One region of the Pseudomonas sp. HS6-2 genome, then DNA from elsewhere that is predicted to be linked to it. Evidence: riboswitches for the same ligand, from Rfam matches in the RefSeq annotation. Region 1 holds a riboswitch; each other region holds the start of a gene.

Region 1 (7,511 bases):
TGTTCTTCAGCACCAATGGCCGTGGCCGTGTCAGCCATGCTGGCATCTACCTGGGTGACAACCAGTTCATCCACTCCAGCAGCCGCCGCAGCGGTGGTGTGCGCATCGACAGCCTCGGTGATCGCTACTGGAGCAAGACCTTCATCGAAGCCAAGCGTGCCTTGGCCATGGCGCCGAGCACTAATATCGCGCGCAACTGATATCAAAATGATATAACCTGCCACGGCGGCGTAGCTTGAAAAAAAGCTCGCCGCCGTGCGCATTTACAGAAAGCGTCTAATCTAAATTCTCAACTCTTTTCGGCTGCGGCCGTTCGGTCTCAGACAGGAAGTTCTGGCCATGGCGATGATGGCGCGCTTCGCATTCCTTTCCTTGGTGGCATTGCTTGCCGCCTGCTCCAGCCGTGCCCCGGCACCGGCCCCTGTGGTACAGCCACGGGTTACCTACAGCCAGCCCGAAGGCTCGCCCCTCGCCGACGACGTGTTGATCCGTGCGATCGGCCTGGTCGGCACACCCTATCGCTGGGGTGGCAACACACCGGATTCCGGATTCGATTGCAGCGGCCTGATTGGCTACGTGTACCGCGATGCTGCGGGCATCAGCCTGCCGCGCTCGACACGCGAGATGATCGTCATGCGCGCGCCAACCGTGGACATCAATTCACTGCAGTCGGGTGACCTGGTGTTCTTCGCCACCGGTGGTGGTTCACAGGTCAGCCATGCCGGCATCTACGTCGGGGAAGGGCGCTTCGTGCATGCGCCTCGCACAGGCGGTACAGTACGCCTGGATTACCTGTCCAACAGCTATTGGTCCAAAGCCTACCTGCAGGCCAAGCGGGTTATCCCGCAAGAGCATCTGGCACAGAACCCCTGATTTCTCGCCTGCCGCGGCGACGACGCCTTCCCTCACCATGCTGCAGCGGCAAAGCCGATACACATTCGGTGAGGGGGACGGGCCGCATGGTTCAGGCCTGCTTGAGCAGCAACGCCACGCCCGGGTAGTACTGCCCTGTCTCGTTGTGCAGCTTGCGGTAGGCGTACGGGAAGTACCAGGCGATGGCGCAGGCCGTGTGCTTTTGCAGGTCGTCCACCAGATCCTGCAACTCCTCGGGGCTGGCATGTTGGCCAACCTTCCAGGGGGTGATGAACAGAGCGCCCGCTTTCAGTTGGCTGGCATACGCCTTGTGGCGGGCGAGGGCAGTCGTTTCCTGCAGTGCCGGCGCCATGTCCAGCCGCGCGACTTTCGGCCAGCGCTGGCTGACGCTCAGGTATAGCGTTTCATCTGCGCTGCAGATTGACAGGTCGCAGCGCCCCTCCTGTTCGCCTTCGTCACGCTGTTTCTTGCTGGTGAACTGCTGCAGCGCCGCCAGTTCGGCCTGCCAGGCGGCCGCAGCCAGCATGCCGATGTTTGCTTGGGTGCCATGCCAGTAGGGGGACTCGGCATCGCCATTGAACTGGTTGAAGCGATCGATGCAGTCGACCCAGCGTTCCAGTACGGGGCGGAGGAATTCCAGGTTCGGGTTGTTGATGATCTGGCCTTGCATGCTGCGCACTCCTGTTATCGTTGTGATCGCGTTCAGCGCAAAATAATGGCTATGTGATATCACTGTGATCAGTGTGGCACAACCTGACAGATCGGCCATTGACCCAGGCCTGTTGCGCCGAAGTAAAAGGCCACGTTCGATTGACGCTCCCGGTGCAACCCTCTAACCTTCGCGCGTGTTTCAGGTGCCCTGCCAGCCCCGTCTGGGCGGGGTGAAACTGGGAAGCCGGTGGCCGCCAGCATGGCGCGATTCCGGCGCTGCCCCCGCAACGGTAGGTGAGAAGCAGCTGCGCAGGGCCACTGGGTAAAAGCACCCGGGAAGGCGCGCAGGTCTGGGCCGGATGGCCCGCTCACGAGCCCGGAGACCGGCCTGAAACTGCCAACGGCATCACGGAGGGTGATGCGCGGTGCATCGTGGCTCCGGTCACGGCTCCTGCGCGTTCTCCGGCTGCCCGCCTATTACCTGTCGCCGCTGTTCACGTGGCGTCAGCCTGCGGAGAACCCTTCATGAGCGAATCCACCGAACGCGACGAACGCCACCTGGCGCGCATGCAGCGCAAGAAGGCGGTCATCGACGAGCGCATTGCCAATTCCCCCAACGAATGCGGCCTGCTGCTGGTGCTCACCGGCAACGGCAAGGGCAAGAGCAGCTCGGCTTTCGGCATGCTTGCCCGCGCCTTGGGCCATGGCATGCAGTGCGGCGTGGTGCAGTTCATCAAGGGCCGCAACAGCACCGGCGAAGAGCTGTTCTTCCGCCGCTTCCCCGAGCAGGTGCGCTATCACGTGATGGGTGAGGGCTTCACTTGGGAGACCCAGGACCGCCAACGCGACATGGCCGCCGCCGAAGCGGCCTGGGCGGTCTCGCGCCAGCTGCTGCAAGACCCGAGCGTGCAATTCGTGGTGCTCGATGAGCTGAACATCGCCCTGAAGCACGGCTACCTCGACCTCGACCAGGTGCTAAGCGACATTCAGGCCCGGCCGCCAATGCAGCACGTGATCGTCACCGGCCGTGCAGCCAAGCCCGAAATGATCGAGCTGGCTGACACCGTCACCGAGATGGGCATGCTCAAGCATGCGTTCCAGGCCGGTATCCGTGCGCAGAAGGGCGTCGAACTGTGAGTGAAACGCGCAACTGTCCGGCGGTGCTGATTGCAGCCCCCGCCTCCGGCCAGGGCAAGACCACCGTGACTGCGGCACTGGCGCGCTTGCACCGCAACCTTGGGCGTAAAGTCCGGGTGTTCAAGTGTGGCCCTGACTTCCTGGACCCGATGATCCTGGAGCGGGCCAGTGGCGCGCCGGTGTACCAGCTCGATCTGTGGATGATCGGTGCCGAAGAAAGCCGTCGACTGCTGTGGCAAGCCGCAGAAGAAGCCGACCTGATTCTGATCGAAGGGGTCATGGGCCTGTTCGACGGTACCCCTTCGAGCGCCGATCTGGCCCGCCACTTCGGCGTGCCGGTACTGGCGGTGATCGACGGCACGGCCATGGCCCAGACCTTCGGCGCTCTGGCCCTGGGCCTGGCGCGTTATCAGCCCGATCTGCCGTTCGCCGGCGTGCTGGCCAACAGGGTCGGTAGCCTGCGCCACGCGCAACTGCTCGAAGGTAGCCTGACCGAGGGCCTGCGCTGGTACGGCGGCCTGTCGCGTGAGCGCGGCATCGAGCTGCCCAGCCGCCACCTGGGGCTGGTTCAGGCCAGCGAACTGAATGACCTGGATGCCCGCCTGGATGCCGCTGCCGAAGCCCTCGGCGCCAGCTGCGATGCTGCCTTGCCGCCGCCAGTGGCCTTTGCGGCGCCTGAACCGCAGCCGTGTGCTACGTCGCTGAGCGGTGTACGCATCGGTGTGGCGCGTGACGAAGCGTTTGCCTTCACCTATGGCGCGAACCTTGATCTGCTGCGCGACCAGGGCGCGCAGCTGTCGTTTTTCTCCCCTCTGCACGATCATGAACTGCCGGTGGTGGACAGCCTGTATCTGCCAGGGGGGTATCCGGAACTGCATCATCACGCATTGGCAGCCAATCCGCCGATGTGCGAGGCGATCCGTGCCCATCATGCCCAGGGCAAGCCATTGCTGGCCGAGTGCGGTGGCATGCTGTACCTGCTCGATGCGCTGACCGATGTCGCTGGCGAGCGTGCCAAACTGCTGGGCCTGCTGCCAGGCGAGGCAACCATGCAGAAGCGCCTGGCGGCCCTGGCCCTGCAGGCCGTGGAACTGCCGGAAGGCACCCTGCGCGGGCACACTTACCACCACTCGCTGACGACCACCGAGCTGGAGCCGATCGCCCGGGGCTTGAGCCCCAATGGCGGGCGCGGCAACGAAGCGGTGTATCGACTGGGCCGGCTGACCGCTTCCTACGTGCACTTCTACTTCCCGTCCAACCCTGAGGCGGCGGCGGCGCTGTTGCGGCCATGAGCGATCACGCCTACAGCGCCGACGAGCGCGCCGCCATCTACCGCGCAATCGGTGAGCGCCGCGACATGCGCCACTTTGCCGGTGGCTCGGTCGCGCCCGAGCTGCTCGGTCGCCTGCTGGCTGCCGCGCACCAGGCGCCCAGTGTCGGCCTGATGCAGCCTTGGCGCTTCATCCGCATCACTCAACGCGAGCTGCGCGGGCGCATTCAGGGCCTGGTCGAGGAGGAGCGGGTGCGTACCGCCGAAGCCCTGGGCGAGCGCTCCGATGACTTCATGAAACTCAAGGTCGAGGGCATCAGCGACTGCGCCGAAGTGCTGGTCGCGGCGTTGATGGACAATCGCGAGCCCCACATCTTCGGCCGCCGCACCTTGCCGGAAATGGACCTGGCCTCCTTGGCCTGCGCCATCCAGAACCTGTGGCTGGTCGCCCGTGCCGAGGGCCTGGGGTTGGGCTGGGTATCGCTGTTCGACCCGCAGGCCCTGGCCGCCCTGCTGGGTATGCCCGCTGGCGCCAAGCCGGTGGCGGTGTTGTGCCTGGGGCCGGTCAGCGAGTTCTACGCTCAGCCCATGCTGGTGCAGGAAAACTGGGCGCAAGAACGCCCCTTGAGTGAAATGCTGTTCGAGAACCAATGGGGAGAGCGCCCATGAGCGTGGCCTTGCTGACTGTGGTTGGAGTGGCCCTCGATGCGCTGCTGGGCGAGCCGCAGCGCCGGCACCCGCTGGTGGGCTTCGGCAACCTGGCGTCGAGCCTGGAGCGCCGGCTGAATGCCGGTGGGCGCGGCTGGCGCAGCCATGGCGTGAGCGCCTGGTTCGTGGCCGTGATACCGCTGACCCTGGTGGCGCTGATCCTGTCCTGGCTGCCCTATGTCGGCTGGCTGGTGGACGTGCTGGCGCTGTATTGCGCCTTGGGTTTGCGCAGCCTCGGCGAGCATGTGCTGCCGGTGGCCAACGCCTTGCGCCAAGGTGACCTGGAAGAGGCGCGGCGCCGTGTCGGTTATCTGGTCAGCCGTGAAACCCGCGAACTGGACGAGCCCGCCGTGGCGCGCGCAGCCACCGAATCGGTGCTGGAAAACGGCAGCGATGCGGTGTTCGCCGCGCTGTTCTGGTTCGTCGTGGCCGGTGCGCCGGGGGTGGTGCTGTACCGCCTGAGCAATACCCTGGATGCGATGTGGGGGTACCGCAATGCACGCTTCGAGCGCTTCGGCTGGTGCGCCGCACGCATCGACGATGGGCTGAACTATATTCCTGCCAGGCTCGTGGCGCTGACCTACGCGCTGCTGGGCAAGACGCGCCTGGCCCTGGCCTGCTGGCGCAAGCAGGCGCCGCTGTGGGACAGTCCCAACGCGGGGCCGGTAATGGCCTCCGGCGCCGGTGCGCTGGGTGTCGAACTGGGCGGCCCGGCGGTGTACCACGGTGAACTGCACGAGCGCCCGCGCCTGGGTGAAGGGCCGATGGCCGATACCGATGCCATCGAGCGCGGCTGGAGCCTGGTGCAGCGTGGCGTCTGGTTATGGGTACTGCTGATCTGCGTGGGAGCCTATCTGAATGCTTGAGCATGGTGGCCGCCTGCTGCGGGCAGTGCGGCAATACGCAATCGCCCGCGAAGACTGGCTGGACCTATCCAGTGGCATTGCCCCCTGGCCTTACCCGATTCCCCCGATTCCGCTGGACGCCTGGGCCCGCTTGCCGGAAGCCGACGACGGTCTGGAAGACGCTGCGCGACACTATTATGGCGTGCGGCAACTGTTGCCGGTGGCAGGCTCCCAGGCGGCCATCCAGGCCTTGCCCCTGTTGCGCCCGCTGGGGCGCGTGGGTGTGCTGACGCCGTGCTACGCCGAGCACCCGCATGCCTGGCAGCGGGCGGGGCATCACTTGATCGAGCTGGATGAAAGCCAGGTCGAGGCGCAGCTCGATCAGCTCGACGTGCTGGTGCTGGTCAATCCGAACAACCCGACCGGGCGGCTTGTATCCCGTGAGCAGTTGCTGGCGTGGCATGCGCGGCTCGCGAAGGGTGGCGGCTGGCTGCTGGTGGACGAAGCGTTCATGGATAACTCACCCGAACACAGCGTGGCTGAGTGCGCCGAGCGCCCAGGCCTGATTGTGCTGCGTTCGTTTGGCAAGTTCTTTGGTCTGGCCGGTGTGCGCCTGGGCTGCGTAGTGGCCGAGCTGCCGCTGTTGCAACGGCTTGCAGCGCTGCTCGGGCCTTGGACTGTCAGTGGCCCGACCCGGGTGCTGGCGCAAGCGTGCTTTGCCGACCACGCGGCTCATCAGGCTCAGATCGAGCGTTGCGCCCAGGCCAGTCAACGCCTGGCAACGCTGCTGCAAAGCTACGGCCTGGCGCCCAGCGGCGGCTGTGACCTGTTCCAGTACGTGCGCAGCGAGCGCGCAGCCCACTTGCATGACTTTCTCGCCCGCCGCGGCATCCTCGTGCGTCTGTTCGAGCAGCCGGCCGCCGTGCGCCTTGGCCTGCCGGCAACTGCCGCAGACGAGCAGCGCCTGGACCAGGCCTTGGCCGATTATCAGAAGGAAACGGCATGACCACCCTCATGGTGCAAGGCACCACCTCCGATGCCGGCAAGAGCACGCTAGTTACCGCCCTGTGCCGCTGGCTGTTGCGCCAGGGCGTCGGCGTGGTGCCGTTCAAACCGCAGAACATGGCGCTCAACAGCGCGGTGACCGCCGACGGTGGCGAAATCGGCCGTGCCCAGGCCGTGCAGGCCCAGGCCTGCCGGCTGGCACCGCACACCGACATGAACCCGGTGCTGCTCAAGCCCAACAGCGACACGGGTGCCCAGGTGATCATCCATGGTCGTGCGGTCACCAGCATGAACGCGGTGGCTTATCACGACTACAAGGCCATCGCCATGCAGGCGGTCCTGGCCTCGCATCAGCGCCTCAGTGCGGCCTACCCGGTGGTGATGGTCGAGGGGGCTGGGTCGCCGGCCGAGATCAACCTGCGCGCCGGCGACATCGCCAACATGGGCTTTGCCGAGGCGGTCGATTGCCCGGTGATCCTGGTGGCCGACATCAATCGTGGAGGGGTGTTCGCTCACCTGGTAGGCACCCTCGAACTGCTGTCGCCAAGCGAGCAGGCGCGGGTCAAGGGCTTCGTCATCAACCGCTTCCGCGGCGATATCGCGCTGCTGCAGCCGGGCCTGGACTGGCTGCAGCAACGTACTGGCAAACCGGTACTGGGCGTGCTGCCCTATGTCACCGACCTGCACCTGGAAGCCGAGGATGGCATCGACATCCGCCAGGGCTCCAAGCAGGATCGTGTGCTCAAGGTGATCGTCCCGGTGTTGCCGCGCATCAGCAACCACACCGATTTCGACCCGCTGCGCCTGCACCCGCAGGTCGACCTGCAGTTCATCGGCCCGGGCCAGCCGATTCCAGCCGCTGACCTGATCATCCTGCCTGGCTCGAAGAGCGTGCGTGGCGACCTGGCGCAACTGCGTGAGCGCGGTTGGGACAAGGCCATCGAGCGGCACCTGCGCTATGGCGGCAAGCTGATCGGAATCTGTGGCGGCCTGCAGATGCTCGGCCGCGAAGTTCACGACCC
Region 2 (7,511 bases), 960 kb from region 1:
CGCGTGCGGCTGGGCTACGGTTCCTGGGATCGCCAACAACTGGGGCTGGACAGCGGCGGCAGCCTCAGTGAACGCCTGAGCTACCGCCTGACCCTGAACCAGCAGGGCGGCAACGGCTGGGTCGACCGCACCGACTCGCGCAGCCTGGCGCTCAGTGCCGCGCTGCGCTTCGATGCCAGCGACGACCTGAGCTTCACCCTCGCCCACGAGCGCGGCGACGCCCAGCCCGCCAACTACTACGGCACGCCGCTGATCGACGGCCATTACCGCAGCAGCCTGCGCAAGAAGAACTACAACATCCAGAACGACGAGCAACGCTACCACGACGAGTGGACCCGCTTCACCACCGACTGGACGATCAACGACCAGCTCAGTGCCAGCAACCAGCTCTACTACATCAAGAGCCGCCGCCACTGGCGCAATGCCGAAAACTACAGCTGGGACGCCGATCGCGCGATGCTGGAGCGTCAGAGCTACCTGGAGATCAAGCACAATCAGGAGCAGATCGGCGACCGCCAGACCTTCACCTTCGACCACAGCCTGTTCGGCCTGGCCAGCAAGACGCTGGTCGGTGTCGAATACAACAAGGTGCGTTTCAACGTCGACAGCAACCGGCCCTACAACGACGTGGGCGGCGACTACATCGACCCGTGGCAGCCGACCGCAGGCTGGTTCCACAGCGACTCGCCAACCCGCCCGCAGACGCTGTCCACCACCCACACCTTTGCCATGTTCGCCGAGAACCGCCTGCAGCTCAGCGAGCGCCTGTCGCTGGTGACCGGCGTACGCCGCGACCAGAACAACATCGACCGCGACAACCTGGTTGACGGCAGCCGCAGCGACCGCAGCCTGCAGGGCGGCAACTGGCGCGCCGGGCTGGTGTTCGCGCTCAACGACAATCTGTCGCTGTACGGCCAGTACTCCACCAGCGAGGACGGCGTGGATAACCTGGTCAGCCTCAGCCCGTCGCAGATGCACTACGACCTGACCGAAGCGAAGCAGACCGAACTAGGCCTCAAGCAGCGCTTCTGGGAGGGCCGTGGCGAGTGGACGCTGGCGGCGTTCCATATCGTCAAGAAGAAGCTGCTGGTGGATGACCCGATCACCCACGAGGCGCAACAGGCCGGGCAGCAGACCTCCAACGGCCTGGAGGCGTCGCTGGAACTGGCCCTGGGGCAGCAGTGGCAGGTGTCGGCCAATGCCGCGCTGGTACGGGCGAAGTACGATGATTTCGACGAGGTGGTCGATGGCGTTGCACTAGACCGTGCCGGCAACCGCCCGGCCAATGTGCCACGGCGCACGGCCAACCTGTGGCTGAGCAAAGGCTTCGACCAGCAAGTCGAGGCCGGGATTGGCGCGCGGTATGTGGATGAGCGTTATGCCAACACGGCCAATAGCCAAAGTGCGCCGGGATATACCGTGGTCGATGCCAACATTGGCTGGCAGGTGCTGCCGGATGTGCGCCTGGGGTTGCAGGTGAACAACCTGTTCGATCGCGAGTATGTGGCGTCGGTATTCAGTGACGAGCAGTGGGTGATGGGCGCGCCGCGGTCCTACTTCGCTACCGTGGATTACACCTTCTGACTTGATGGCCATTCGCGGGACAAGTCGGATCGCCCCGCGAAGAGGCCGGCACAGGCGACACAAAAAAACGCTATCGGAAGAAAATGAAATAGTTATAAGATAACGTTTCATTTGACATTCATTCCTGCCTGCGACCCCTCCATGACCAGCGCCTCAGCCCTCCCCACTCAGCTCACCCAGCGCCTGCAGAGCATCGATGCCCTGCGCGGCCTGGTGATCCTGTTCATGCTGCTCGACCACGTACGTGAAACCTTCTTCCTGCACCGCCAGGTCAGCGATCCGATGACCATCGATGCCACCGACCCGTCGCTGTTCGCCAGCCGCACCCTGGCGCATCTGTGCGCCCCGGTGTTCGTCCTGCTCACCGGCCTGTCGGCCTGGCTGTATGGCGAGAAATACCAAGGCCGCAGCGATGTGTCGGCGTTCCTGTTCAAGCGCGGGCTGTTCCTGGTGGTGCTGGAGTTCACTCTGGTCAACTTCGCCTGGACCTTCCAGCTGCCGCCGAGCGTGGTCTACATGCAGGTGATCTGGGCCATTGGCGTAAGCATGATCGCGCTGTCGCTGCTGGTGTGGCTGCCGCGTCCTGCCCTGCTCGCCCTGGGCGCGCTGATCATCGCCGGGCACAACCTGTTCGATGGCCTGCACTTCGGCGTGAAATCGGCCCTGCATGTGCCGTGGGCGATCCTGCATGACCGCGGCTGGCTCGACGTCTCGGAGAACCTGCGCCTGCGCACCTCCTACCCGGTGCTGCCGTGGATCGGCGTGATCGCCCTGGGCTACGGCCTCGGCCCGTGGTTCGCCCGTGGCAGCGACGGCGGCGAGCGCCAGCACCGCCTGCTGCTGGCCGGTGTCATCGCCTTGCTCGGCTTCATGGTGCTGCGCATCTACAACGGCTACGGCGAGGCGCCGTGGAGCGGCTACCCGAGCGTCACCCAGACGCTGATGAGCTTCTTCAACATCACCAAGTACCCACCCTCGCTGCTGTTCCTGGCCCTGACCCTGGGTTGCGGCCTGCTGTTGCTGCGCGCCTTCGAGCGCGCCGGGCTGGCCCGCTGGATCAGCGCCCTGGCGGTGTTCGGGTCAGCGCCAATGTTCTTCTACCTGCTGCACCTGTACGTGCTCAAGTTGCTGTACCTGGCGTGCGTGGCGCTGCTGGGCCTCAACCATGGTGACTACTTCGGCTTCGACGGCATCGGCGCGGTGTGGCTAAGCGCGGTGTTGCTGGCCGTTGCGCTGTACCTGCCCGTGCGCTGGTTCGCCCGGCTCAAGGCGCGTCGGCGTGACATCGCCTGGCTCAAGTACTTCTGATTTAAACGTTTTCACCCGGAGGTCTGATGGTCTACCATGCGGCCCGCCGGTTTCCGCCACGGAACTAACAGGGAATCCCAGGCCCGCCACAATTGGCGCGCCAAACGGAACTGCCCCCGCAACTGTAGGTGCCGAGCCTGCTCCATCGATGCCACTGGATCAATGATCCGGGAAGGCCGGAGCCAGGTGACGACGCACCAGTCAGGAGACCTGCCGGCATACATTCACCAACCGGCGGGGTGTCCGGGATGGCCATCTGTGCTGCCCTCGCGCCTGCGAGGGCCGGCGATGCCTGTCCGTGCGTTCCTCACCAGAACTGACCGATAGGAGATCGCCCCGCATGCTGCTGCGCTTCACATCCTTGCTGGCGGGCCTGAGCCTGACTGGCCTGGCCCAGGCTGCCGCCACCCACTACCCGCTGACCGTCGACAACTGCGGCGCGCCGCAGACTTTCGCTCAGGCGCCCGAGCGCGCGGTCACCATCGGCCAGGCCGGCACCGAGATGCTCTATGCCCTGGGCCTGGGCGACAAGCTGGCCGGCACCTCGCTGTGGTTCAACAACGTGCTCCCCGAATACCAGGCGGTGAACGCCAAGGTGCCGCGCCTGGCCGACAACGACCCAAGCTTCGAGGCGGTGGTCGGCAAGCGCCCACAACTGGTGGCCGTGCAGTTCGAGTGGATGGTCGGCGCTCAAGGCGTAGTCGCCACCCGCGAGCAGTTCAGTGAGCTGAAGATCCCCACTTACCTGCTGCCCTCGGACTGCGAAGGCAAGGACAACCTGGTCGGCGCCGACGGCACCCGCCTGCAGGCGTTTCAGGTCGAGAGCCTCTACAAGAGTGTCAGCCAGCTGGCCGAGATCTTCGACGTGCAGGACCGTGGCGCGGCGCTGAACAACGACCTCAAGGCACGCCTGAATAGTGCGAAGCAGCAGCTGGCAGGCAAGGACCTGTCGCAGACTTCGGCACTGTTCTGGTTCTCCAGCGCCGACCTCGACATCGACCCCTACGTCGCCGGCCGCCAGGGCGTGGCCGACTTCATGCTGCGCACCCTGGGCGTGCGCAACGTGGTCGAATCGACCGAGGAATGGCCGACCGTGGGCTGGGAAACCCTGGCCAAGGCCAACCCGACCTGGCTGATCATCGCGCGCATGGACCGCCGCCGCTTCCCTGCAGACGACTACCAGAAGAAGCTCGAATTCCTGCGCAGCGACCCGGTGACGAAGAACATGGACGCGGTAAAGAACGACCGCATCATCATCCTCGACGCCGACGCCATGCAGGCCGGCATCCGCCTGTTCCGCGGCCTGCAGACTTTGTCTGCGGCCTTCGCCAGCGGTAAAGCGGCGCAGCGATGAACGCCCTGCCCTACACCGCCCTGGCCGTGCTGGCCCTGCTCGCGGCCGTGCTGGCTGGTACCGCCATCGGCGAGACCAACCTGCCACCGAACTTGGTCTGCCAGGTGCTGGCCAACCACCTGTGGCAGGCCGGCTACCCGGTCGACCCGATCGATGCCGGCATCGTCTGGAACTACCGCCTGACCCGCTCGCTGGTCGCTGCCGCTTGCGGTGCAGGTCTGGCGACCTGCGGGGTGATCCTGCAGGCTCTGCTGCGTAACCCTCTGGCCGAGCCCTACCTGCTCGGGCTGTCCGCCGGCGCTTCGACCGGTGCAGTGCTGGTCGGCCTGCTGGGCTTGGGCAGTGTCACCCTGAGCATGTCCGGCGGCGCCTTCATCGGTGCCCTGGCAGCCTTTGCCCTGGTGCTGGTGCTGGCCCGTGCGGCCGGGCCAAGCAACAACAACGCCCAGGTGATCCTCGCCGGCATTGCCGGCTCGCAGCTGTTCACGGCACTTACCGCCTTCCTCATCACCAAGTCGGCCACCGCCGAGCAGGCGCGCGGCATCCTGTTCTGGTTGCTGGGCAACCTCAGCGGTGTGCGCTGGCCGTCGGTGTGGATGGCGTTGCCGGTGGCGCTGTTCGGGCTGCTGGTGTGCCTGTGGCACCGCCGGGCGCTGGATGCCTTCACCTTCGGCGCCGACTCGGCGGCCTCGCTGGGCATCGCCGTGCGCCGCACGCAGTTGCTGCTGATCAGTTGCGCGGCACTGGTAACGGCCGTGATGGTGTCGATCGTCGGTGCCATCGGTTTCGTCGGCCTGGTCATCCCCCACGCCCTGCGCCTACTGCTCGGTCCCGGCCATGGCCGGCTGCTGCCGGCCAGCGCCCTGGGCGGCGCGCTGTTCCTGATTGCCGCCGATGTGCTGTCGCGCACGTTGATAACTGGCCAGGTGATTCCGGTCGGCGTGGTCACCGCCTTGATCGGCGCGCCGGTGTTCGCGCTGATCCTGGTCAGCCGCCGGGGGCGCCCATGACCGTCATGAATACCGTGCACGTCGCTCCACTCACCTGCCGGGGGCTGGGGCTGCAACTGTCGGGCAACACCGTGCTGTGCAACATCGACCTCAACGTGGTGGCCGGTGAAACCCTGGGCATCGTCGGCCCCAACGGTTCGGGCAAATCGTCCCTGCTCAAGTTGCTGGCCGGGCTGCGCACGCCGGGCACCGGCAGTGTGCAACTACTCGGCGAACCCCTGGCGCGTCTGCCACGAAGGCGCATCGCACAGGCGCTGGCGCTGGTCGAGCAGCAGGCCGACACCCTCGATGCGATCAGCGTGTTCAATGCCATCGCCCTGGGGCGCACACCCTGGCTGTCGGCGCTGGCACCATTCTCCCGGGAGGACCGTGCCATCGTCGAACAGGCCCTGGCCGACCTCGACGCCACGCACCTGGGTGAACGGGTCTGGAGTTCGCTGTCAGGCGGCGAGCGCCAGCGCGTGCACATCGCCCGCGCCTTGGCCCAGCGCCCGCAGGTACTGCTGCTCGACGAGCCGACCAACCACCTCGACATCCAGCACCAGCTGAGCCTGCTGCAACAGGTACAGGCCCTGCCGGTGACCACCCTGGTGGCCCTGCACGACCTCAACCAGGCGCTGACCTGCGACCGCGTGGCGGTGCTCGACAAAGGCCACCTGGTGGCCCTCGGCAAGCCGCTGGAGGTGCTCACCCCCGAACGCTTGCTGAGCACCTTCGGCGTGCACGCCCACTACCTCACCGACCCTTTCGACGGCGCGCGCATCCTGCGCTTTCGCGCCCCTTGAATGACAGGCCATTGCCGCATGTTGTTGCGCCCCGCTGCTCTGCTCGCCTTGCCACTGGCAACCCTCGCCCCGTTTGCCCAGGCAGATTCGGCGCAACCACAAAGCAACGGCTTCGTCGAAGACAGCAGCTGGAACATTCTCAACCGCACTGTCTACGACCAGCGTGACTACAAGCACGGCGGGCGCAATAGCGGCGCGCGCAATGCCTACAAGCCACGCAGCGAACGTAACGGCCTGGCCGAGGAATGGGCCTACGGCCTGATGGGCACGTTCCAGTCCGGTTTTACCCAAGGCCTGATCGGCGTCGGCGTCGATGCCCACGCCTATCAGGGCGTGCAGCTCGACAGCGGTGGCGGCCGTGCCGGCAAGGCGCGCCTGCTGAGCCTGGACAACCACGGCCATCCCAAGAACGAATACAGCCGGGGCGGCGCGGCGCTGAAACTGCGGGTATCCAATACCGTACTGTCATGGGGCGAACAGCGGGTGAAGACGCCGGTGTTCAGCTCCTCGGACAGCCGCCTGCTGCCCGAGACCGCCACGGGCTTCTTCCTGACCAGCGGCGAGATCGACACCCTCAAGCTGGTCGCTGGCCACTTCAACGAAAGCACCGACCGCAATGCGTCCAGCCACGACCAGGGCTTTGTGGTGAACTACTCCGACGGCCGCCAGGGCAACAGCTTCGACCTCGCCGGCCTGGTGTGGAACCCCGGTGCCGCCTTCACCGGCAGCCTGTACACCTCGTGCTACCAAGACACCTGGAACCAGCATTACCTTGGCAGCACCCTCACCCACGCCCTGGACGACCGCCGCAGCCTGAGCCTGGACCTCAACCTGTACCGCACCACCGACACCGGCAAGGCGCTGTCCGGGCGCATCGACAACACCACCTGGAGCCTGGTCTCGCGCTACAGCCAGGGCCCGCACAGCGTCAGCCTCGGCTGGCAGCAGGTGGATGGCAACACGCCGTTCGACTACGTCACCCGTGGGGCGATCTACATCGCCAACGCCGTGCAGATGTCCGACTTCAACGCGCCGAACGAAAAATCATGGCGGGCGCGCTATGACCTGGACATGGGCGGTTATGGCATTGCGGGGCTGAACCTGACCGCCCTGTATGTGCGCGGCTTCGATATCGACGGCACCCACGTCGACCCAAACGGCGGCTATGCGTACCTGGGTTATGGCAAGGGTGGCAAACATTGGGAGCGGGACCTCGAAGCGCGCTACGTGGTGCAGAGTGGCAAGGCCAAAGGCACCACGTTCTCACTGCGGCACAACGTGCACCGGGGCAACACGGCGCAGGCGGAGCTCGATGGCAACCAGATCCGCCTGGCGGTGGAATGGCCGTTATCAGGCGGTTTCTGACAGCCCCCAGACCTGCTTCTCCTGCTCGGTCAGCGTCGCCACGACGGCGGCAAACACCTCGTTGAACTCGGAGCTGACGTTCTGGTGTGCGCGATAGTTGCTCAG
Region 3 (7,511 bases), 1.5 Mb from region 1:
TGGGGCAGCAGTTCTTCGATGATACGTGGCAGGTGCTTGACCCCCAGGTGAATGGCCAAGGTACTGCCGTGTCGGGCCAGGTCGCCGAGCTGCTCGCCAGCGGGCATCGGTGAGCTGTCGCCGTAGCGGGTGAGGATGACCGTCTGCGCTACTTGCGGCAGGGTCAGTTCGCAGCCGAGCAGTGCCGCGCTGGCGGCGGTGGCAGTGACGCCGGGGATGATCTGGTAATCGATGCCCAGTTCGCGCAGATGGCGGATCTGCTCGCCGATGGCCCCATACAGGCTGGGGTCGCCACTGTGCACCCGGGCCACGTCTTGGCCATTGGCGTGTGCGGTGCGGATGGCGTCGATGATTTGTCCGAGGTGCAGTTCGGCACTGTTGATGACCGTCTCGGCTTGATGCCCTTCGAGCACCGCCGCGGGTACCAGCGAGCCGGCATAGATGATCACCGGGCACTGACGGATCAGGCGTTGGCCCTTGACCGTGATCAGTTCCGGGTCGCCGGGGCCGGCGCCGATGAAGTAGACCGTCATGGCGGATCCTTGAATAGATGAAAGAAGCGATTATCCGGCACAGGCCAGTGCCAGGGTAGCGCGGCCGCGCACCTGGCGGGCCACCCTGAGTGCGGCGCCGGCGTGACTGAGGTTGGCCAGGGCCAGTGCCGTGCTCTCGGCGACGCCCCAGCAGCCGCTGTGGGCGTAGGCGATTGCGGAGCGATGGCTGAGCTGGGGTTCATACGGCTGCAGTTGCTCGGCAGTGAAAACCTCCAACGGCAGGGCGTAGCGTGCGGCGAGTTGCTGCAAACCTGGCTCGTCGGCCTTGCCAGCGATGCTGGCAAAACCGCGAAGTGCTGTGGCGCTCAGGCCGTGACGCTGCAGCACTTCATGCAGCAAGGCGTCGAGGGCGTCCGCCGAGCAACCCCGACGGCAGCCGAAGCCGGCGTACAGCGCCGGCAATGGCTGATCGATGGCCATCAGGCGTGGCTAGAGCGGCGATACAACCAGGCGCTGAGCAGGCCCAGGGCCACCCAGAAGGCCGCGTTGGTCAGCCAGGAAGCGATCTTGAACTGAGCCTCCAGGGCTTCGGGGGCCAGGCTTTCGTGGACTTCCGGCTGCGGAGCGCCGATTACGTGCGGTACCACCAGCAAGACGGCGCCCAGTGCCTTGAGCAAACCATGGCGTGCGAACACCAGCAGGGCCAGGCCCAGTGCGGTCGCGGCTGCGGTGCCGACCCACCAGCTCTGGCGCTGACCGAGGTCGGCGGCAGCTGTGCCTGGCAGTTCCGGTGGCAGGCCCAGGGTTGGAGCCAGGCAGAACACGGCAAAACCGGCCAGTCCCCACAGCGCCCCAGTGCTGGTACGGCCTGGCTCATGCAGGCTGTACAGGGCGGCGAGGATCAGGGCAAAACCGACGGCAACCACCAGATTGCCGCCGGTGGTCGACAGGATGCGCTGCCAGCCATCTGCTGGCGACCAGGCTTCCTCGCTGTGGCTGTGGCCAGCGCTGGCCTTTTCGCCGTGGCTGTGTTGCTCGGCTGCGGGGGCCGCCGTTTCATAGGTTTCCGCCTCGAGGATCAGCGGTGCGACCCAAAAGCTCTGCAGCAGGGTCAGCAACAGAGCGGCGAGCAAGCCGCTGAAACCGGCAGTGCGGGCGATACGCTTGATCATGGCAGCCTCAGTGGCAAGGGAAGGCGGCGCTGTGGCGGGTGTCGTGCGCGGCGTTGTGCACGGCTTCGATGTGCGAGAACCCGGCAAAGTACACCAGGCACAGGCCGAGCAGGCTGGCACTGACGGCGATGACCACGCGCTGGCTGAGGGTGACGGGGGTAGTAATGCTGTGTTTGGCGCTGGTGATGGGCATGTCGCGATCCTCTGCTTTGCTTTTTGCTTTTGCTTTCTAGAAGGCAATGGGGACACGCGCGGCAGCCCCGGGCACGGGGCGCCCGAGGGAATGCGACAGCGCCCGCCCACCGCGGGGTGTTCATGAACGCCAGGCCGGTCTCCGGGCTTGCGAGGAGGAGCAGGGCTCCTTGAAAAGCATCACCTTCCCATGCCGGACTGCGTGGCACAGTGGTCTGGACGCTTCGCTCGCTTACCGTTGCGGGGGCAGCACCGGATTTGCCCGGCCCTGGCAAGGGCCTGCGACGCACCGATTTCCCGTTTCACCCCCAATGGGGGCACCTGACGCAAGGCGTAAGGAGAGCACGCGGTGAAGGTGGCGTCAAATGCAATGGCATTGAACCGGGGGGCAGGGGGCATCATGAAACAAGATCAGCGGCTGACGCCCGGCCCGAACCTCTGTTTTTTGCACAGTCCAACGTAAGCAAGGCCTCGCTTCGCCTGGCTGGAGGTACGCACATGAAACGCAAGACTGCATGGGTTGTCGTGTTGTCCGGGTTGTTGTTGCTCAGTGGCTGCTGGCCTTACTGGCACGACGGGGATCACCACCACCACCGGCATTACTACGATGAAGATCGCGGCGGGCACCAGGACTATCGTCGTTACTGATGCAAGGCGGCATTGGTTATCCACACTGGCAGGTGGCTGGATGTTCATGCCGCCAGGTGGCGGTGGTGGGCATGGTGGGGGACATGGCGGCCCACGCTGACTGTACTGAAGCAGACGGCTGTTCGCTCACCGGCCAAGGGCTGGGCGGATAGCCCGGCTGCCGTCATGATTCTTCGAGCAACCGCCCAGGGTTGAAGAAGAACGATGCAATCATGACGGCGCTGATCACACCCAAGGCGTCCGCGACCAGCAACAGGAATTCGCTGCCAGCCCCCGGCAGCGCCTGCTGGCTGATGGCGAAGCTCGTCCCATGGGGGAAAGCTGCGATGCCCAGCAGGGCCAGCGCCAACGCGGCTGACAGCAGCTTGCTGTAGGTCCTGCCGAACGCCAGCGTGTAGGCCCAGAACACAAAGATGCTGAACACGGCAAGGCCTGTTGAAATCACGAACTGGGCGAGTATTTCCAGCCACCACACCATGGACCTCTCCTGAACGGTGCATTTGGTCGATACGCATCAGAATCATGGCTGATTGAAATCGTTCCGCTCGGCTAAAGAAATAATGCGAAAGTCGCAAAGTTGCCAGTCATGGGCCATTGCCCATATAGCAAACAAGAATATTGTGCTGTGCACTTTGCGCAGTACCATGGGCACACGAGAACTAAAAAAGGGCGTTCGGCTTGGCCACTCTTTCGTCAGTTATCGATGGGGCAGCAGGAGCGTGTCGCGTGAAGCGTTCAAGATCGGTCGCAGGCGCAATACTGTTAACCACTTTCGCCACGCTGTTGATGGGCGGGTGCGCACAGAATCGGGATGTACGGGATGGCCATGATTATACGTCCGGTACTACCGACAGAAGCACACCCGTTTATCTAGGGTGTGTCAAAGGCGAACTTCAAGGTAATGTGAAAACCTATGAGGTCGATGGCGACAACTCGGTGAAACTGTACGTCGAAAGTACCGACCCTACCCAGGCCGCTGGTTTGGTAGAACTGCGCGGAACGGGGACCGAGCGTCAGTTCACGGCCTACCAGCGCGACGCCTGGTACGACCATGGCAGGCTGCTCGATGCTGCATTGATGTGTAAAAAAGCCTGATCCATTGATCTGCAAGTGCAAAAAGCCCGCGCACATGAGAGCGGGCTTTTTGCGATGGGTGCTGATCCATCAGCGGGGTTCATTCTAGGGGATAGGGCCGTCTTGCCCATTCGACGGAAGTCTTGCGCGGTTGCAATCAAGCCTGCGCACGACCTTGGTGGATTACTCCTGTGGCTCGATCCCGGCTAGAATGGCCCATGTTCCAGTCAGGTTAATCGCAAATGCCAACCGTTCGTATCCTCTTCTGCGCTGCACTCGCTGCAAGTCTTGTTGCGTGCGCCAACCCGGGCAAGCCCACTGCCAGTAAGCTCACTGCAAAATCCCCGGATGTGTACGCCGCCTGCGTACTGCCAAAGTGGCAGGCACTGTCCCCCCAGACCACGCAAAAGTCCATCAGCCATGGTTATCGGCTGACTGCACCGAGTGCCGTCACTTCAGACGAGGTGCTGGAAGTGGTCGAGTATCACGATGGCAGCCGGGCAACTTTCTACAAAGGCAGCTTTCTGTCGAGTGACAAGCTGCGCATGGCCGCCAGAGAGTGCCTTGAGTGACCGGCTGCCGGGTGCCTCAGTAGCCTGAACCTCCCATACCGCCCATGCTGGGTAATGCCTGCCGGGCCTTCTGCTGGGCATTGCTCCATTCGGCGCAGGTCATGAAGCTGGTCTTGTCGACCTTCCCGGCCTGATCGAAGCTGACCATGTAAGGTTGTTGCTTCTGCCCCGGTTTGCTCAGCATGTAGTCGAAGCACGTTCCAGGCACTACCGTGCGCTCGGACTGGGCGCCCGGTTTGCCACCTATTTGCAGTACTTGCTCTTTGCTCATGCCGGTATCGACTTTGGTTACCAACGGCTGGTCATGGTAAGTGGATGCGTTACTTGAACAGCCAGTGAGCACTGACAACGTCAGTATCAGCGCACAAGTTGATTTGTTCATGGCAGTGCTCCTGTCAGAGAACGCCGTTGCGGAACAGCATCAATCCAGTCGGCTATTCATCATACGCTTGTATTGCTTGACCCGACGCAGCGTGCACCACTGTTCCAGCAGCAGGGCGCGCAGCGGGGAGGCCTTGGCCTGGGGTTTGCTGCCGGCGGCGAGCCGGCGCATCTGCAACTTCACCAGCGCCATGTAGGCAAGGGCGGCGAATGCCTTGCGCTTCCAGCGGATCGGCGGCAGTTCGGCCAATGCGTTGGTCTCGCCGTTTTGCCAGCGCCGGGGCAGGGTGGGGTCGACCGCCAGAGCGGTGGCAATGCCTGCCATCGCCACGCCATTGGCGAGCACCTGTTCGACCACCGCCAGGCGACGGATGCCACCGGTGACCATCACAGGCATGCGGGCAATCGCGGCAATGTCGCGGGCGAAATCGAGGAAATAGGCCTCCCGCGCCAAGGTTCGGCCATCCCGGGCATCGCCTTGCATGGCCGGTGCTTCGTAGCTGCCCCCGGACAGCTCCACCAGGTCCACCGGCAGTTCGTTCAGCCATAGCACGACCTGGCGCGCATCTGCCGGTTCGAAACCGCCGCGCTGGAAGTCAGCCGAGTTGAGCTTGACCGCCACGCTGAAGCCGGGAGCCACCACCTCGCGCACCGCCTTCACCACTTCCAGCAACAGCCGTGCACGGTTTTCCAGGCTGCCACCCCAGCGGTCCTGGCGCCGGTTGGTCAGCGGCGAGAGGAACTGGCTGAGCAGGTAGCCGTGGGCGGCGTGTATCTGCACACCGCTGAAGCCGGCTTGTTCGGCCAGTGCCGAAGTGCGGGCGAAGCGCTGGATCAACGCGGCGATTTCGCTTTCGTCCAGGGCCTTGGGCTGCGGGAACAGTTTCGACAACCCGCCCATGTTCAGTGCCACCGCCGAGGGTGCCACGGTTGGCTGGCCAAGGTTGGCCTGCATTTGCCGCCCGGGGTGGTTGATCTGCATCCAGAACTGCGCGCCTTGGGCGCGGCCTGCTACGGCCCATTGGCGAAAACGTTGCAACGGCTGGCTGTCATCGAGCATCACGCCCCCTGGCCCGGTCATGGCGCTGGGGTCGATCATGACGTTACCTGTCAGCAGCAAGCCGGCGCCGCCTTCGGCCCAGGCCTGATACAGGCGCAGCAACTGATCGGAAGGGGTCTGGTCCTGATTGGCGAGGTTTTCTTCCATGGCCGCCTTGGCAATGCGATTGGGGATGACGCTGCCATTGGGCAGGCACAGGGGCTGGAACGGGGTCATGCGATATTCTCCAAGGTAGCGCCGGGCGTCGGGCGGGTTGGGTTTTGGAGAAGGCTAAGGTTAAAGTAAACCTTAAGGTCAACAGAGAATTTCACCCAGCATGAGAATTGGCGAACTGGCCCGACGCACGGGCCTCAGCGCATCGCGTATCCGTTTCTATCAAGCCAGCGGGCTGATCGAGGCCAGGCGCCTGGGTAACGGTTATCGGGATTTCCCAGAGCAGGTGGTGAGGTCACTTGAGATCATCACCTGCGGGCAGCAGGCGGGCTTCAGCCTTGAGGAAATGCGCAAACTGACCAGCGCAGCTGGCGACGGCGCGGCGCGGCACGATCGGCTGCTGGCAAGCCTCAAGCGCAAGGTGGCCGAGATCGAAGCGATGCAGCTGCGCCTGGCACAGAACCGCGCGCAATTGCTGGCAGTGATCGCTGGCATGGAGAGCAAGCCACAGGGCTTGGATTGCGACGAAAATGCCCAGCGCCTGATCAATGGCTGGCAGGAAGGTGAGGCCGACAAGCCGCATCAATGATGATCGTGTTTTCCGTGAGGGCCGGATTTGCGGCCCTCACCGATGGCGGTCAAGGTAGCTGACTACCTGGCCTACTTTGCCATGTTCATGTTTCGGCACTGTACCTCGGCATCCGTCTTGTTCGGGTAACTGGGTTTGAGCCGCTCCTTTTCCTGAGTGTCGTAGATATCGAAACCACCGCATACGGCCGCCGCGTAGTAGCGGGTGCCGATGCGGAACGACTGCTTTTCGATGGGCACAGCCGGAACGATAACAAATCTTGTTTGCATGTTTCGTGCCTCCCCAGGCAGAGAGTTAAGTATTAGTCGGGCCTTTGTTAACCATCAAGACGGCTCATGAAGAAAAGATTGCAGGCTCAGCCCTGGCCTCTGTCATCAAATGAAAACCCGCTGTCGCCCGATGCGAAGCACTCCGCACCCCGAGCGCTTACATTCCAATGACCCAGAACTGACGCCCTGCGTCCAGATCGATGATTGGAGTGACAAGCATGTCAAAAGCCGTACGTTTCCATCAGACCGGTGGCCCCGAAGTGCTGCGCTACGAGGATGTCGAGGTCGGCGATCCCGGCCCGGGGCAGGTGCGCCTGCGTCACGTGGCGGTTGGCCTGAACTACGCCGACACCTATTTCCGCAATGGCACCTACCCAATCCCGCTGCCCAATGGCATCGGTGTGGAAGCCTCCGGCGTGGTGCAGGCGCTAGGTGAAGGCGTAACTCAGGTGGCGGTGGGTGACCGGGTCACTTACACCGGCTTTCTCAACACCCTCGGCGCGTATTGCACCGAGCGGCTGATCCCCGCCGCAGCGCTGATCAAGCTGCCGGAAACCATCGCCTTCGAAACCGCCGCTGCCATGACCATGCGCGGCCTGACGGCGGCCTACCTGATGCGCCGGCTTTACGCCTTCAAACCGGGCGACACCGTGCTGCTGCATGCGGCGGCGGGTGGCGTCGGCCTGATCGTCGCGCAGTGGGCGCGGCTGCTGGGGCTGAACGTGATTGGCACGGTGTCCACCGAGGCCAAGGCCGAAGTCGCCCGCAGCCATGGTTGCAACCAGATCATCAACTACAGCGTCGAGGATGTGGCCAGCCGTGTGCGTGAGCTCACCGATGGCGTCGGCGTCAACGTGGTGTTCGACAGCGTGGGCAAGAACACTTTCATGGGTTCGCTCGATTCGCT
Region 4 (7,511 bases), 1.9 Mb from region 1:
AACAAGGCCAATAAGTTCGGCTCCCGTTCCCGGGCCTTCAGAAAGACCACACCGATATGCTGCTGCAGCCGGTAGCGCGGTTGCAGTGCAATCAACTTCACGCGGTTCTCGTATACCGCCGCGATCCGCCCCGGTAGCAGCGCGAACCCAACCCCCGAACTGACCATGCTCAGCAAGGTGAAGATGTCGTTCACCTGCATCGCCACCTTTGGCTCGAACCCGGCCTGCTGGAATACCCGTGCGCCATCGCGGTGGGTGGCGAAGCCTTGGGTCAAGGTGATGAAGGTGGAGTCGGCCAGGTCCGCCAGGTCCACTTCCTGCTGTTCGGCGAACGGTGAATCGGTCGGCACGGCGAGGAAAATGTCGTCGGAGAACAGCGGCAGCTGTTCGCAGGCCGGGTCCGCGACGCTTTCGTCCAGAGATACCAGAATGGCTTCCAGCTCGTGGTTTTTCAGGCGTTGCAGCAGGTCAACGTTGGAGCCCAGGGTCAGGTCGATATTCAGTTCGCTGCGCCGCAGCTTCAGGCCCATCACCAGCTTCGGCACGGTCTTTACCGTCAGCGAATACAGCGCGCCGAGGCGGAAACGCTCGGCATAGAACCCGGCGGCCTCGCGGGTCTGGCGCACCATCTGCTCGGCGTCCTGGATCAGTTGGCGGGCTTTCTTCTCCAGCACGTAGGCGCTTTCCAGCGGGATCAGCTGGCGGCCTTCGTGCTTGAACAGCGGGCAGCGCAGGGCGCTTTCCAGGGAGTGGATGGCGCGGTGCACGCTCACTGCGCTGGTAGACAGATCGGCAGCGGCGCGGCCGAGGTTACCGCTGCGCATGAAGGCGAGGAAGGTCTCGAGCTTTTTCAGGGTCAGTTCTTCGTCGATCAGCATGCACAGGGGCCCGTAGGAAGGGAGCCGCTGATCATGCCACAGCTGCAAGCGTCATGGCGGCGTCAGGTTGCTCGGCAGCAAGCGCGCCCGGCGCAGTTGCGCAAGGTTGCGCGAGCCGGTGCAGAAGCAGGCGATACGCAACTGGCGCAGAAGAATCTCGAAATGTTCCACCACTGCCTGAGTAGAGATCATCGCCGCACTCAGTACATGGGCTGCCTGGCCAACCAGGTCGGCACCAATGCGAATGGCCTTGGCGGCATCGACGCCGTTGGCCACGCCGCCGGAGGCGATCAGGCCGATTTCCGGCACGGCGCGGCGTACCGCCAGCAGGCAGTGCGCGGTCGGGTTGCCCCAGTCGGCAAACGCTATGGCGACCTCGCGCTCGGCGGCGGTGCTGGCGCGCTCGGCTTCCACGGCTGCCCAACTGGTGCCGCCGGCACCGGCTACATCGACCATGGCTACACCTGCGTCGCAGAGCATGCGCGCCACGCGGGGTGAAATGCCCGCGCCGACTTCCTTGGCGATCACCGGCGTCGGCAGTTGGGAGGTCAGGGTTTCGATGCGTTTGAGTACGCCGCGCCAGTCACGGTCGCCTTCAGGCTGTACGGCTTCCTGCAGGGGGTTCAGGTGGATGATCAGGGCATTGGCTTGCAGGGCGTCGATTGCGCGGCGCGCCAGGTCCAGGCCGTCGGCTTCTCGCAGCTGGGCGGCGCCGAGGTTGGCCAGTAGCGGCACATCCGGTGCCAGGCGTCGGAGTTCGTCGGTCAGGCCCTGGTCCTGGTCGCTACGCAGGCTTACCCGTTGTGAGCCCACACCCATGGCGATGCCCAGTGCCTGGGCGGCTTCGGCGAGGTGCTGGTTGATGAAGCGTGCGCGTTCGGCACCACCGGTCATGGAGCTGATCAGCAGCGGGGCACGCAGGGCACAGCCGAACAGCTCGGTGCTCAGGTCAATGTCGTCCAGGGCCATCTCGGGTAATGCGCAGTGCTCGAAGCGCAGCGCCGACCAGCCGGGGTCCACGCCGTGCGCGGTGGTACTGGCGGTCAGCACGATATCCAGGTGATCGTCCTTGCGTTGGCTTAGCGGGATTTTCTTCATGCCGGCTCCGTTTCGATGGGGGCAGCAGGGATACAACATATAGATAAGTTGAAAATTGGCACAGCATCAGGCATTGGCGTGTGCCACCGGTTCCTTTCAATGGATGCTTGGTTTGTGATTGTGTGAGGGCTGGCAGGTGTTCGCCGGTAGTTTTGCAGCGCCTGTCAGATCGCGCGCCGCCCGTGCGGCGCATCGCGAGCTTTGCTCGCTCCTACGTTTGTTTCGGGACAGTAATGCCTGTGACAGGCGCGCGCGACCGCCTTGTTGGTACGACGCGATATCGCGTCATGCGCCAAGGCGTTCGCGCGCAAATCCCACAGGAATAACTGGCCCGAAACAAACGTAGGAGCGAGCAAAGCTCGCGATGCGCCGCGCGGGCGGCGCTCGATCTGTCAGCGCTGCAAGGTTTTCGGCGGACACCAGTTGACCCCCCGCCACCCCCCGCGTAGCCTTGCGACTTCGAGGTTCTTCGGCCCTGCCGAAGCTAAGACGGGAACGCGGTACAAGCCGCGGCTGCCCCCGCAACTGTGCGCACCGACAACGGATCGACACAGCCACTGCGCCGCGCGCGGGAAGGCGTCGTCCCGCCAGCTTCTTGCTGCGAAGAGCTGGAACGGTGCAAGCCAGGAGACCTGCCTCGAGACGAATTCGACTTTAAACCGGGCGGGGTGATCCGGTGGCGAACAAGCCCGGCCTGGCCCGCGGCTTTCGTCCCGTGTGCCCGCGCCAACCTGCCAAGGGCAACGCGACATGAAAACACTGGCCAAGCTCCCCGTCACCATCGTTACCGGCTTCCTCGGTTCGGGCAAGACCACCTTGCTCCGCCACATGCTCGACAACGCCCAGGGCCGCCGCATCGCGGTCATCGTCAACGAATTCGGCGAGCTTGGCATCGACGGCGAAATCCTCAAGCAATGCAGCATCGGCTGCACCGAGGAAGAAGCCAGCGGCCGCGTCTATGAACTGGCCAACGGCTGCCTGTGCTGCACTGTGCAGGAAGAGTTCTTCCCGGTGATGCGCGAGCTGGTCGCACGCCGCGGCGACCTCGATCACATCCTCATCGAAACCAGCGGCCTGGCATTGCCCAAGCCCCTGGTGCAAGCCTTCCAGTGGCCGGAAATCCGCAACGCCTGCACCGTCGACGCGGTGATCACCGTGGTCGACAGCCCGGCCGTGGCCGCGGGTACCTTTGCCGCCTACCCGGACCAGGTCGACGCACAACGCAAGCTCGACCCCAACCTGGACCACGAATCGCCGCTGCACGAACTGTTCGCCGACCAGCTGGCCAGCGCCGACCTGGTGGTGCTGAACAAGGCCGACCTGATCGACGCCGAAGGCCTGGCCAAGGTCCGTGCCGAAGTGGCCGAGGAGCTGCCACCGGCGGTCAAGGTGATCGAGGCCAGCAGCGGCCGGCTGCCGCTGGAAGTACTGCTGGGCGTGGGCGCGCAGGCCGAGGCGCACATCGATGGCCGTCGTACCCACCACGATTCCCACCATGACGGCGATGACCACGACGATCACGACCACGACGCCTTCGACTCGATCTCCATCGACCTGCCCGAAGCCGACGAAAGCCTGCTGCTCGATGCCCTGACCCAGCTGGTGGTGGAGTTCGGCATCCTGCGCGCCAAAGGTTTCGCGGCCATCCCCGGCAAGCCGATGCGCCTGCTGGTGCAGGGCGTGGGTACCCGTTTCGACAAGCACTTCGACCGCGCCTGGCGCGCCGACGAGCCACGCATCACCCGTCTGGTGCTGATTGGCCAGGACCTCGATGCCGTGCACTTGGAAGCGCGCCTGCGCCAGGCCTTGGGCGCCTGACCCATGCACCTGCTGCGGACCCAGCCCGGCGGCTTCGTGCCGGACGATAGCATCGCCGACCTCGGCCAGACACCCGCCGATCTGGTGATCCTCTGCAGCGGCGATTCGCACCTGGCATTGCTCGCCGAAACCGCCGAGCAACTGCCGGACGATTTCCCCAGCCTGCGCCTGGCCAACCCGATGCAGGTACAGAACCATGCCTCGGTCGATTTGTATGTCGATGAGGTCCTGCGCCATGCCAAGGTGATCCTGGTGTCGCTGCACGGCGGTGTCGGTTACTGGCGCTATGGCGTCGAACAATTGGTCGAGCTGGCGGCACGGGGCGTGCAGTTGATTCTGGTGCCCGGCGATGACCGCCCGGACCCGGAGCTGACCGGCCTCGGAACAGTCACCGGCGAGCCGGCCGAGCGCCTCTGGCACTACCTGCGCCAAGGCGGCAAGAGCAACGCCGTCAACCTGTTCAAGTGCCTGGCCAACCAGTGGCTGGGGCGCGATTACCGTTGGGACGAACCGCAGCCTTTGCCGCGGACTTCTGTGTATCACCCGCGCAAACCTGGTGCGCTGCCAGAGGACTGGTACCGCCAGTGGAACCCCGAACACCCGGTGGCGCCATTGCTGTTCTATCGTTCACACCTGCAGGCCGCCAACACCGCGTTCATCGACGTGTTCTGCGAGCGCTTGCAGGCCGCCGGCCTCAACCCGCTGCCCATCGCAGTGGCCAGCCTCAAGGAAAGCGCCTGCCTGGAACAGGTTGAGGCCTGGCTGGACGAAGTGGGCGCGCAGGTGTTGATCAACACCACAGGGTTTGCCCTGTCCAGCCCGGAACGCCCCAACCTGCGCCCGTTTCGCCGTGACATCCCGGTGTTGCAGGCCATCTGCGCGCAAGACAACCAACCCGGCTGGGAGGCTAGCGAGCAGGGCCTCGGTGCTCGTGACCTAGCCATGCACATTGCCTTGCCGGAGCTGGACGGGCGCATCATCACCCGCCCGGTGAGTTTCAAGGACATGGCCTGGCGCAGCGAGCGCAGCCAGTCCGACGTAGTCTGCTACCGCGCGCACCCCGAGCGCATGGACTTCGTCGCCGAGCTGGCACGGCGCTGGGTCGTACTGGCGCGCCTGCCCAATGGGCAAAAGCGCGTGGCCCTGGTGTTGGCCAACTACCCGACCCGCGATGGCCGCATTGGCAATGGCGTTGGCCTGGATACCCCGGCCGCTGCCCTGAACATCCTCAAGGCGCTGCAGGCCGAGGGCTATCCGCTCGCAGAGCTGCCAGGCAGCGGCACGCAACTGATTCATCAGTTGCTCGGCGGCGTCACCAACGACCTCGAACACCTCGATCAGCGCCCCTGCGCCCAGAGCCTGAGCCTTGCGGACTACCAGGCGGCGTTCGAACGCCTGCCCGAGGCCAACCGCCAAGCCGTGCTGGAACGGTGGGGGCCGCCAGAGCAGGATCCGATGTACCGCGCAGGCCGCCTGATGGTGGCTGGTTTGCGTTATGGCCTGACCTTCGTCGGCATTCAGCCGGCGCGCGGCTACCAGGTCGACCCCAGCGCGGTGTACCACGACCCGGATCTGGTGCCACCTCATGGTTACCTGGCGTTTCATTTCTGGCTGCGCCATGCCTTTGCCGCCGATGCAGTCATCCACGTCGGCAAGCACGGTAACCTGGAATGGCTGCCCGGCAAGGGTGTCGGCCTGTCCGCACAATGCTGGCCGGACGCGCTGCTCGGCCCGCTGCCGAACATCTACCCGTTCATCGTCAACGACCCGGGCGAAGGTGCCCAAGCCAAGCGCCGGACCCAGGCGGTGATCATCGATCACCTGATGCCGCCCTTGACCCGCGCCGAAACCTACGGCCCCTTGCGCCACTTGGAGCAGCTGGCAGACGAGTTCTACGAAGCCCAGCTGCTCGACCCGCGGCGCGCGCGTGAGCTGCAGCGCGACATTCTGGAGCTGGTCAAGGCCAACCATATCGACCGTGAGTTGCAGCTGGAAGGCCAGCTGGACGATGCCGCCGTGTGGTTGCCGCGCCTGGACACCTACCTGTGCGACCTGAAAGAGTCGCAGATTCGCGACGGCCTGCATGTATTCGGCCAGTCGCCGCAGGCCCGTCTGCGCATCGATACCTTGCTGGCGTTGCTGCGGGTGGAGCGTGGCGATGGACGCGGTGGCAATGCCAGCTTGTTGCGGGGGCTGGCCAAGGCATTGGCGCTGGGCTTCGACCCCCTCGATTGCGACCTCGGCGAGGCCTGGTCAGGGCCACGTCCGGCGCTGCTGCAGGACGTCAGCGACGGCGCGTGGCGCACTTGTGGCGATACCCGCGAGCGCCTTGAGCTGCTCGCGTTGCGCACCATCGAGCAGGCACTGGAGGGGCAGGCGCAACTGCCCGAGCAGCCCGACTGGCAACCGGTGCACGAGGTGATAAAAGCCCTGCGCGAGCAGGTCGCACCGGACCTGGATGCCTGCGGCGCGGCAGAAATCAATGGGTTGCTTGCCGCGCTGGCCGGGCGTTTCGTACCGGCAGGCCCCAGCGGCGCACCCAGCCGCGGCCGCCTGGACGTATTGCCCACCGGTCGCAACTTCTACACCGTGGATGTGCGCAACCTGCCGACCACCACGGCCTGGCGTCTGGGGTTCGCCTCGGCCAACCTGATCCTCGAACGGCACCTGCAGGACCATGGTGACCACCTGCGCCAGCTGGGCCTGTCGGTGTGGGGCACGGCAACCATGCGCACCGGTGGCGACGACATCGCCCAGGCCATGGCGCTGATGGGCGTGCGCCCGGTGTGGGCCACCGGCAGCCAGCGGGTCGACGACTTCGAGATCCTCCCCCTGAGCCTGCTCGACCGCCCACGGGTGGACGTCATGCTGCGGGTTTCGGGCTTCTTCCGCGATGCCTTCGGCAACCTGATCCGCCTGTTCGATGCGGCGGTGCAGGCCGTGGCAGCGCTGGACGAGCCGGACGACCTCAACCCCCTGGCCGCGCGGGTGCGCAACGAGCGCGCCAGCCTGCAGGCGCAGGGCGTGAACGCCGAACAGGCGGCGCGCCAGGCGGGTTGGCGGGTATTTGGGGCCAAACCGGGCGCCTACGGTGCCGGCGTGCAGAACGCCATCGATGGCCGCTTGTGGCACAGCCGTGACGACCTCGCCGAGGTTTACCTCAACCATGGCGGCTACGCCTACGGTGCCAGCGATGAAGGCACCCCGGCGCGCGCCCAGTTCGCCCAGCGCCTGGGCCAGGTGCAGGCGGTGCTGCAGAACCAGGACAACCACGAGCACGACCTGCTCGATTCCAACGATTACTATCAGTTCCAGGGTGGCATGCTGGCGGCGTCGGAGACCTTGTCTGGCGGGGCAGTGGCCAGTTACCACGGCGACCACAGCCAGGTCGACCGGCCGCGGATCCGTACCTTGAAGGAAGAGCTCAACCGCGTGATCCGTGCCCGTGCCCTGAACCCGAAATGGATCGACGGGGCGAAACGCCATGGCTACAAGGGAGCGTTCGAGCTGGCCGCGACCGTCGACAACCTGTTCGCCTTCGACGCCACCACGCACCTGATCGACGACCATCACTACCAGTCGCTGGCCGATGCCTATGTGCTCGACCCGGCGACTCGCGACTTCATGCGCGAGCACAACCCCGAGGCCCTGCGCGACCTCACCGAACGCTTGTTGGAAGCCCAGCAGCGCGGGCTCTGGGAAGCCCCAGGTGAGTAC

What was found. A riboswitch is a leader RNA that binds a small molecule or an ion and turns the genes downstream of it on or off. The one in region 1 is predicted to bind cobalamin.
Region 2: another riboswitch for cobalamin. It lies ahead of ACOKS3_RS17960 (ABC transporter substrate-binding protein); the one in region 1 lies ahead of cobO (cob(I)yrinic acid a,c-diamide adenosyltransferase).
Region 3: another riboswitch for cobalamin. It lies ahead of ACOKS3_RS15550 (CbtB domain-containing protein); the one in region 1 lies ahead of cobO (cob(I)yrinic acid a,c-diamide adenosyltransferase).
Region 4: another riboswitch for cobalamin. It lies ahead of cobW (cobalamin biosynthesis protein CobW); the one in region 1 lies ahead of cobO (cob(I)yrinic acid a,c-diamide adenosyltransferase).

What each region holds. Positions count from the first base shown of each region.
Region 1 covers NZ_CM143906.1:4,830,335-4,837,845, reverse strand. Annotated here, with positions in the region: gene ACOKS3_RS22590 (C40 family peptidase) at 1-200, shown strand, start outside; gene ACOKS3_RS22585 (C40 family peptidase) at 340-873, shown strand; gene ACOKS3_RS22580 (hypothetical protein) at 965-1,543, opposite strand; cobalamin riboswitch at 1,709-1,930, shown strand; gene cobO (cob(I)yrinic acid a,c-diamide adenosyltransferase) at 2,050-2,661, shown strand; gene ACOKS3_RS22570 (cobyrinate a,c-diamide synthase) at 2,658-3,953, shown strand; gene bluB (5,6-dimethylbenzimidazole synthase) at 3,950-4,600, shown strand; gene cbiB (adenosylcobinamide-phosphate synthase CbiB) at 4,597-5,505, shown strand; gene cobD (threonine-phosphate decarboxylase CobD) at 5,498-6,490, shown strand; gene ACOKS3_RS22550 (cobyric acid synthase) at 6,487-7,511, shown strand, end outside.
Region 2 covers NZ_CM143906.1:3,873,933-3,881,443, forward strand. Annotated here, with positions in the region: gene ACOKS3_RS17950 (TonB-dependent receptor) at 1-1,584, shown strand, start outside; gene ACOKS3_RS17955 (acetyltransferase domain-containing protein) at 1,726-2,892, shown strand; cobalamin riboswitch at 2,923-3,124, shown strand; gene ACOKS3_RS17960 (ABC transporter substrate-binding protein) at 3,233-4,246, shown strand; gene ACOKS3_RS17965 (FecCD family ABC transporter permease) at 4,243-5,256, shown strand; gene ACOKS3_RS17970 (ABC transporter ATP-binding protein) at 5,262-6,041, shown strand; gene ACOKS3_RS17975 (OprD family porin) at 6,060-7,406, shown strand; gene ACOKS3_RS17980 (hypothetical protein) at 7,392-7,511, opposite strand, start outside.
Region 3 covers NZ_CM143906.1:3,344,367-3,351,877, reverse strand. Annotated here, with positions in the region: gene cobM (precorrin-4 C(11)-methyltransferase) at 1-533, opposite strand, end outside; gene ACOKS3_RS15560 (cobalamin biosynthesis protein) at 564-956, opposite strand; gene ACOKS3_RS15555 (CbtA family protein) at 974-1,666, opposite strand; gene ACOKS3_RS15550 (CbtB domain-containing protein) at 1,674-1,859, opposite strand; cobalamin riboswitch at 1,975-2,198, opposite strand; gene ACOKS3_RS15545 (hypothetical protein) at 2,357-2,506, shown strand; gene ACOKS3_RS15540 (hypothetical protein) at 2,670-2,984, opposite strand; gene ACOKS3_RS15535 (hypothetical protein) at 3,233-3,601, shown strand; gene ACOKS3_RS15530 (hypothetical protein) at 3,823-4,152, shown strand; gene osmE (osmotically-inducible lipoprotein OsmE) at 4,169-4,534, opposite strand; gene ACOKS3_RS15520 (NADH:flavin oxidoreductase/NADH oxidase family protein) at 4,574-5,809, opposite strand; gene ACOKS3_RS15515 (MerR family transcriptional regulator) at 5,910-6,335, shown strand; gene ACOKS3_RS15510 (hypothetical protein) at 6,407-6,604, opposite strand; gene ACOKS3_RS15505 (quinone oxidoreductase family protein) at 6,823-7,511, shown strand, end outside.
Region 4 covers NZ_CM143906.1:2,945,070-2,952,580, forward strand. Annotated here, with positions in the region: gene ACOKS3_RS13715 (LysR family transcriptional regulator) at 1-878, opposite strand, end outside; gene fni (type 2 isopentenyl-diphosphate Delta-isomerase) at 930-1,976, opposite strand; cobalamin riboswitch at 2,422-2,630, shown strand; gene cobW (cobalamin biosynthesis protein CobW) at 2,727-3,794, shown strand; gene cobN (cobaltochelatase subunit CobN) at 3,798-7,511, shown strand, end outside.